Regions from separate parts of the Klebsiella sp. NPDC088457 genome, predicted to be linked through region 2. Evidence: riboswitches for the same ligand, from Rfam matches in the RefSeq annotation. Region 2 holds a riboswitch; the other holds the start of a gene.

Region 1 (3,207 bases), on a different contig from region 2:
CAGCGGAACCTCACCTTTGAGCTCACGACGAATGGTGCGTACCGCATTCATCACGTAACCGAGTTCATCTTCCGGATCGGGGATCGGCAGTTTGTCGACGTCGGCTTTGCCGGTAATGGTCGAGGTGAAGCGCGGACCTTCGCCGGCTTCGAAATAGAGCCCCAGCCCCATCGCGTCCGGAATAGTCAGAATGTCTGAAAAGAGGATCGCCGCATCCAGCGCATAGCGACGCAGCGGCTGCAGGGTGACTTCACAGGCCAGCCCGGCATTTTTACACAGAGACATAAAGTCGCCCGCTTCTGCGCGAGTGGCCTTGTACTCCGGTAAATAGCGGCCAGCCTGGCGCATCATCCACACCGGGGTCACATCAACGGGTTGGCGCAGCAGCGCACGCAGATAACGATCGTTCTTCAGTTCGGTCATTTTGCAGTTCCTTAATGCGTCAGGCCGTCATTGTATCACGTCATTCATAGTCGGCCCGACACATTGCCACGGTATCTTCTATCAGCCGGCGCGCCACGGTTCCCGGCGGCGGCAGCAGCGGTAAATCATCGTAGCGATACCAGCCCGCCTCCAGCAGCTCTTTCTTATCGATAACAATCTCGCCGCTGTCATATTCCGCCATAAACGCGGTCATCAGCGACTGCGGGAACGGCCACGGTTGGGAAGTCACATAGCGCAGGTTTTTCACCTTCAGGCCGCTTTCTTCCATCACCTCGCGGGCAACCGCCTGTTCCAGGGTCTCTCCCACTTCGACAAACCCGGCCAGCACCGTATGTACGCCGTTGCGGTGGCGGGTATGCTGCGCCAGCAAAATAGAGTCGTCCCGGCGAATCGCCACGATCATGCACGGGGCGATTTGCGGGTAATAGCGCTCGCGGCAGTGGCTGCACAGCATCGCCCATTCGCTTTTGCTTGGCTGCATCGGATGCCCACAGTAGCCGCAGAATTTATGCGAGCGGTAAAACTCGGCCAGCTGGATGCCGCGCCCCGCCAGCTGAAACAGCCCCGGATCCTGATCCAGCACCTGACGCAACGATCCCATATCATGCCGACGATCCTGGCGCACCAGCCATACCGCTTCTCCTTGCCATTCACCGATATGCCGCGCGTGCTGTCCGACAAGATTGAAATTTCCCGCTTCGCCATGTGGTAATTCCCCGTCGGGTAACCATAATTTTTGTTCGTGGCTGACGATCCACCAGCCGCGATCTAATTTTTCAATAATACGATCCATATCTATTGCACTACCTTCGTTTTACTGGCACTTTTAACATTATATTTACATTTTGGTGAGCAACGTTATTTTTCTTAATCTTGCGGAGTCAACCATGTTAAACCAGCTGGAAAACCTAACGGAACGTCTTGGAGGCAGTAATAAACTGGTCGATCGCTGGCTGCATGTACGTAAGCATTTGCTCGTGGCTTACTACAAGCTGGTTGGCCTGAAACCGGGTAAAGAATCCTTTATGCGGCTTAACGAAAAGGCGCTGGATAACTTTTGCCAAAGCCTGGTGGATTACCTCTCCTCCGGCCATTTTAGTATTTATGAACGTATTCTTGGCGAAATGGAAGGCGACACGCCACTTTTGGCGGCCACGAAGCTCTATCCGCAGCTGGAAGCCAATACCCAGCAGATTATGGATTACTACGATTCCTGCCTCGAAAACGCCATCGATCACGATAACTATCTGGAGTTCCAGCAGGCGCTTTCCGATATTGGCGAAGCGCTGGAAGCGCGATTTGCGCTGGAAGATAAGCTGATCGCCCTCGCCGTTTCCCACAACCAGGAAGACAACATCAGCGACAATATCACGCCGACTGCTTGAGTTGTGAGCCGTTAACGAGTAGTTTACATACATTCTCCCTCGCTGGAGGGGGTTTTATCTTGTCGGAGTGCCTTAACTGGCTGAGACCGTTTATTCGGGATCCGCGGAACCTGATCAGGCTAATACCTGCGAAGGGAACAAGAGTAAACTGCTATAAGCGACCGTCCATCCAGGACCGATCGCATCTGTTACTCCATCCGTCGTCTGACAAGCCATGTCCTTTTTCATCTGGAATGAGCTATGTCTGCAACCAAACTGACCCGTAGAGAACAGCGCGAACGCGCGCAGCGCTTTATTGATACCCTCGAAGGCAGCGTCTTCCCCCGTTCACGGCGTATCTATATTCAGGGCTCGCAGGATGATATTCGCGTGCCGATGCGCGAAATCCAGCTTAGCCCCACGCTGACCGGCGGCGACAAAACCAACCCGCAGTATGAAGATAACGAAGCGATACCGGTGTATGACACCTCCGGCCCGTATGGCGATCCAGACGTTGCCATCGATGTCAGGCAGGGGCTGGCAAAGCTGCGCCAGCCGTGGATCGATGCGCGGCAGGATAGCGAGCCGTTAAACGACCGCAGCTCCCTCTACACCAAAGAGCGTCTCGCCGATGAGGGCCTCGATGCGCTGCGCTTTAGCGGCCTGCTGACGCCGAGACGAGCCAGGCCGGGGCAATGCGTTACTCAGCTCCACTACGCCCGTCGGGGAATCGTTACGCCGGAGATGGAGTTTATCGCCATCCGGGAAAACATGGGCCGGGAGCGTATTCGCAGCGAAGTGCTGCGCCACCAGCACCCGGGGGAAGGCTTTGGCGCCCGCTTACCGGAGAACATCACCGCGGAATTCGTCCGCGATGAGGTGGCCGCCGGCCGCGCGATCGTTCCTGCCAACATCAACCACCCGGAATCGGAACCGATGATCATCGGGCGCAATTTTCTGGTGAAGGTTAACGCCAACATCGGCAACTCGGCGGTGACATCGTCCATCGAAGAAGAGGTCGAAAAACTGGTGTGGTCAACGCGCTGGGGCGCCGACACGGTGATGGATCTCTCCACCGGCCGCTATATTCACGAAACCCGCGAATGGATCCTGCGTAACAGCCCGGTGCCCATCGGCACCGTCCCCATCTATCAGGCGCTGGAGAAAGTGAACGGCATTGCCGAAGACCTCACCTGGGAAGCGTTCCGCGACACTCTGCTGGAACAGGCGGAACAAGGCGTCGACTATTTCACCATTCATGCCGGCGTCCTGCTGCGCTACGTACCGATGACCGCCAAACGTCTGACCGGCATTGTCTCCCGCGGCGGCTCAATCATGGCGAAGTGGTGCCTGTCGCATCATCAGGAAAACTTCCTCTATCAACACTTCCGCGAGATTT
Region 2 (3,207 bases):
GCGCTAAAATAGCCCGCGAGCGGCAGCTCGCGTTTTTTGCGCGCCCGGTCGGTCATTTCGTTGCGCGCCGCACGGAACAGCCAGGCAGCCACGTTCTCCACCGGTTGTTCCACGGTCATCAGCTGGTAAGTGACTTCCTGCAGGATATCATCCGCATCAGCGCGCACCGAGGTTCGGCCGCGAATGAAGGCTTTCAGCCGTGACCGGCAGGCGTTAAGCGCCGAAATAAGCAGCGACTCCCCCGCCATCCCGGTTTTCATCTCGCTCACTCGACAGGCGTCGTTTTCGCGGCGTCATCCCGCGGCGGGGCTTTCCCCTCCCGCCGCTCGCGCCAGCCGCACGGCCCGCGTTGGCTGAAGCGCTGAACGAACTCTTCACGCTGTTGCGGGCTCATGTTCATCCAACGTTCGTGCATCCGCCGCCGTTCGCGCGCCATACCGAACATTCCAGGGCGAAAACCGAGGCCGCCAAATAGAATGCGCGACAGGGCCAGAATGCCCAGCGCCTGCCAGAAGCCGATGCTCTTGACGCCGAGAATCGCCGGCAGCAGCGCGTTCCACAGCGACATCACCAGCAGCCCGAGGATGGCGATCAGCGCCACACCCACGATCAGCGGCTTCGCCATTCGATGGCCACCGAAGCCGCGACCGCGGTGGTGCCCGTGCATATCAAAACCTCTCATCATCGTATGACCTCATTACAGTAGTGAATCGTGATAGGTGGAGAGGTAGACGAATGAGCAACGGAAATATTGCCAGGAAAATGACAAAATCAACGCATACGCTTGGCTATGGCGCATAGCGGATTGATATTATTGATAAACGACCGAAACCGTCGGCAATACGCTAAATCTCCTGTCCGACCATCAGCCGGTGGCCATCGGGGGTGGCCAGCAAAAATTCACGCATGCCGTGGGGCTTATCGGCCGGCGGCTGCAGGATAAGCGCCCCGTTCTGCCGCCATTCATCGTGTAGCGCATCAACATCGGCGACGTTGAGGTAGGCAAAATAACTGTGGTCGCCCAGCGCTGAGGGGCTGATGGCATCCGGGCAATGGCCGAGCATCAGCCTGACGCCGTCGCGGACCATCAACTGCCAGTCCGCCCCTTGCGGCCACTGCGCGGTAAAACCCAGCGCATCGCGAAAATAGTCGACGTTTTTTTGCAGATCGGGGACGGCAAGCACAAACGCAAAAGGTTTTAGTCCTGAGTCGGTCATTTTTCACCTCCATGCTGATATGTTACAACGGATGGCCCAGCCAGCGCTTTTCAAACAGCGGCCTGGAGCGCAGGCTTGCCCGGCGCTGCGCGTATTGTTGATAGATGCCGATCATGTTCTCAGCACAAACATCGTTCAGGGCAGGCTTTGCATCGGGCTGCACGCGGTTTATCTCCTGACATTCGGTCGCCTTGCGCCAGATAAAACGTCACTGTATTACCCCCTTCATTGCTGGCGGTATACCGCGCTTTGTCCAGACTATAGCCAGTAGCATTATCAGGCCCTCATTTTCAGCCGGGCGTTGTCTTTCATTCTGGACAAAAAACGGGGTTTAACCACCTGCATGGCCCATATAAACGCCAACAGGCTGCCGACGAAAGGCTTTCTACGAATAAAATTCGTGACAACGTCACAAACCGAGCGACGCTGGCGACCGCTTTCGGGATTGTAATCAAAAAATGAATGCCGTATAACATGACGCAACCGAGGGGTGTCCCGTGAGGGCTGAGATGGCGTAAGCCGAACCCTTTGAACCTGATCTGGGTCATGCCAGCGAAGGGACGGGTCGGCAATTTTGCCAGTTTACCGCCATTGCCTGTTCATACTTCTGCACGCCCGGATCTCCCCTTGTATCAGGAGGTCCTGTGATTCTTCCCGTTTTTACCCAAGGTCTTTATGGTCGTCTGCGCCAGCAGGCCGGTCGCGACTGGGAACGCTACGTTGCGCATCCCTTCTTACGCCAGCTTGCCGATGGCACCCTGCCCGAAATCGCCTTCCGACGCTATCTGACTCAGGATTACCTGTTTCTGATCCATTTTGCCCGCAGCTACGCCCTGCTGGTCAGTAAGCTGCGTACGCTGCCGGAAATGCGCGCCGCCGCCGCCTCGATGAATGCCATCCTTGGCGAGCTGCCGCTGCATGTCGGCTATTGTGCGGGCTGGGGGCTCGATGAAGCCACTATGGCCGGCGAAAACAAAGCGGCGGAGACGGTCAATTACACTCGCTATGTCCTGGATATCGGCCATTCCGGCGATGCGCTGGATCTCCTGACGGCGCTGATGCCCTGCGTCGCCGGCTATGCCGAAATCGGCCTCGGTCTGCTTCACGACCCCGCCACCCGTCTCAGCGATAACCCGTACGCCTCGTGGATTCGTAACTACGGCGACGAGGGCTACCTCAACGGCGTCAATGCCGCGGTCGGCCTGCTGGAAACCGTCTGGCAACAGCGCGGCGGCGAAGCGCGGTTCGCCGAGCTGAGCACCATTTTCACCACCGCCGCTCGCCTGGAAGCAAACTTCTGGCAGATGGGGCTGAATGCCGCGGCGGAGGGTCAGGCGTGAATGCCCCCACGATTCAGGTCCGGGAGTTAGGCCTGCGCTTCGGTTCGCGGGTGATTTTCACGGATCTGTCATTTGATATTCCCGGCGGAGAGTGGATTTCGCTGCTGGGCGCCAGCGGCGCCGGCAAAACCAGCCTGCTGCGGATTATCGCCGGATTAGCCTCCCCGACTCACGGTCAGGTGCACGCCAGCGATGGGCTCCCCATTGCGCAGCGGCTGGCGTGGATGGGGCAAAAAGATCTGCTCTATCCGTGGCTGAGCGTACGCGATAACGTGGCGCTCGGCGCCCGGCTTCGCGGTGAACGGGTCGACAGCCAGCGAGTGGCGACCTTATTAGAGCAGGTGGGCCTCAGCCATTGCGCCGACGATCGCCCGGCTTCGCTCTCCGGCGGAATGCGACAGCGGGCGGCGCTGGCGCGCACGCTGTATGAAGATCGCCCCATTGTTTTAATGGATGAACCGTTCTCGGCGTTGGACACCATTACCCGCACGCGAATCCAGAACCTGGCCGCCGGGCTGCTGGTGAATCGTACCGTGGTGCTCATCACCCACGACCCGATGGAAGCCTGCCGGCTCAGCCATCGGCTGCTGGTGCTTTCGCCGCCGGGAGGCATTGACGATGCGCATCATCTGACGGGGGTACCACCGCGC

Evidence for each region. Region 2 has a riboswitch for thiamine pyrophosphate ahead of ACI2JR_RS00145 (TenA family protein). Riboswitches for the same ligand answer to the same signal wherever they lie in the genome.
Region 1: another riboswitch for thiamine pyrophosphate. It lies ahead of thiC (phosphomethylpyrimidine synthase ThiC); the one in region 2 lies ahead of ACI2JR_RS00145 (TenA family protein).

What each region holds. Positions count from the first base shown of each region.
Region 1 covers NZ_JBJDNH010000051.1:6,694-9,900, forward strand. The annotation lists gene hemE (uroporphyrinogen decarboxylase) at 1-423, opposite strand, end outside; gene nudC (NAD(+) diphosphatase) at 464-1,237, opposite strand; gene rsd (sigma D regulator) at 1,332-1,829, shown strand; TPP riboswitch at 1,883-1,983, shown strand; gene thiC (phosphomethylpyrimidine synthase ThiC) at 2,070-3,207, shown strand, end outside.
Region 2 covers NZ_JBJDNH010000001.1:26,248-29,454, forward strand. The annotation lists gene ACI2JR_RS00125 (RNA polymerase sigma factor) at 1-260, opposite strand, end outside; gene ACI2JR_RS00130 (hypothetical protein) at 266-682, opposite strand; gene ACI2JR_RS00135 (VOC family protein) at 846-1,217, opposite strand; gene ACI2JR_RS00140 (hypothetical protein) at 1,240-1,380, opposite strand; TPP riboswitch at 1,694-1,795, shown strand; gene ACI2JR_RS00145 (TenA family protein) at 1,862-2,557, shown strand; gene ACI2JR_RS00150 (ABC transporter ATP-binding protein) at 2,554-3,207, shown strand, end outside.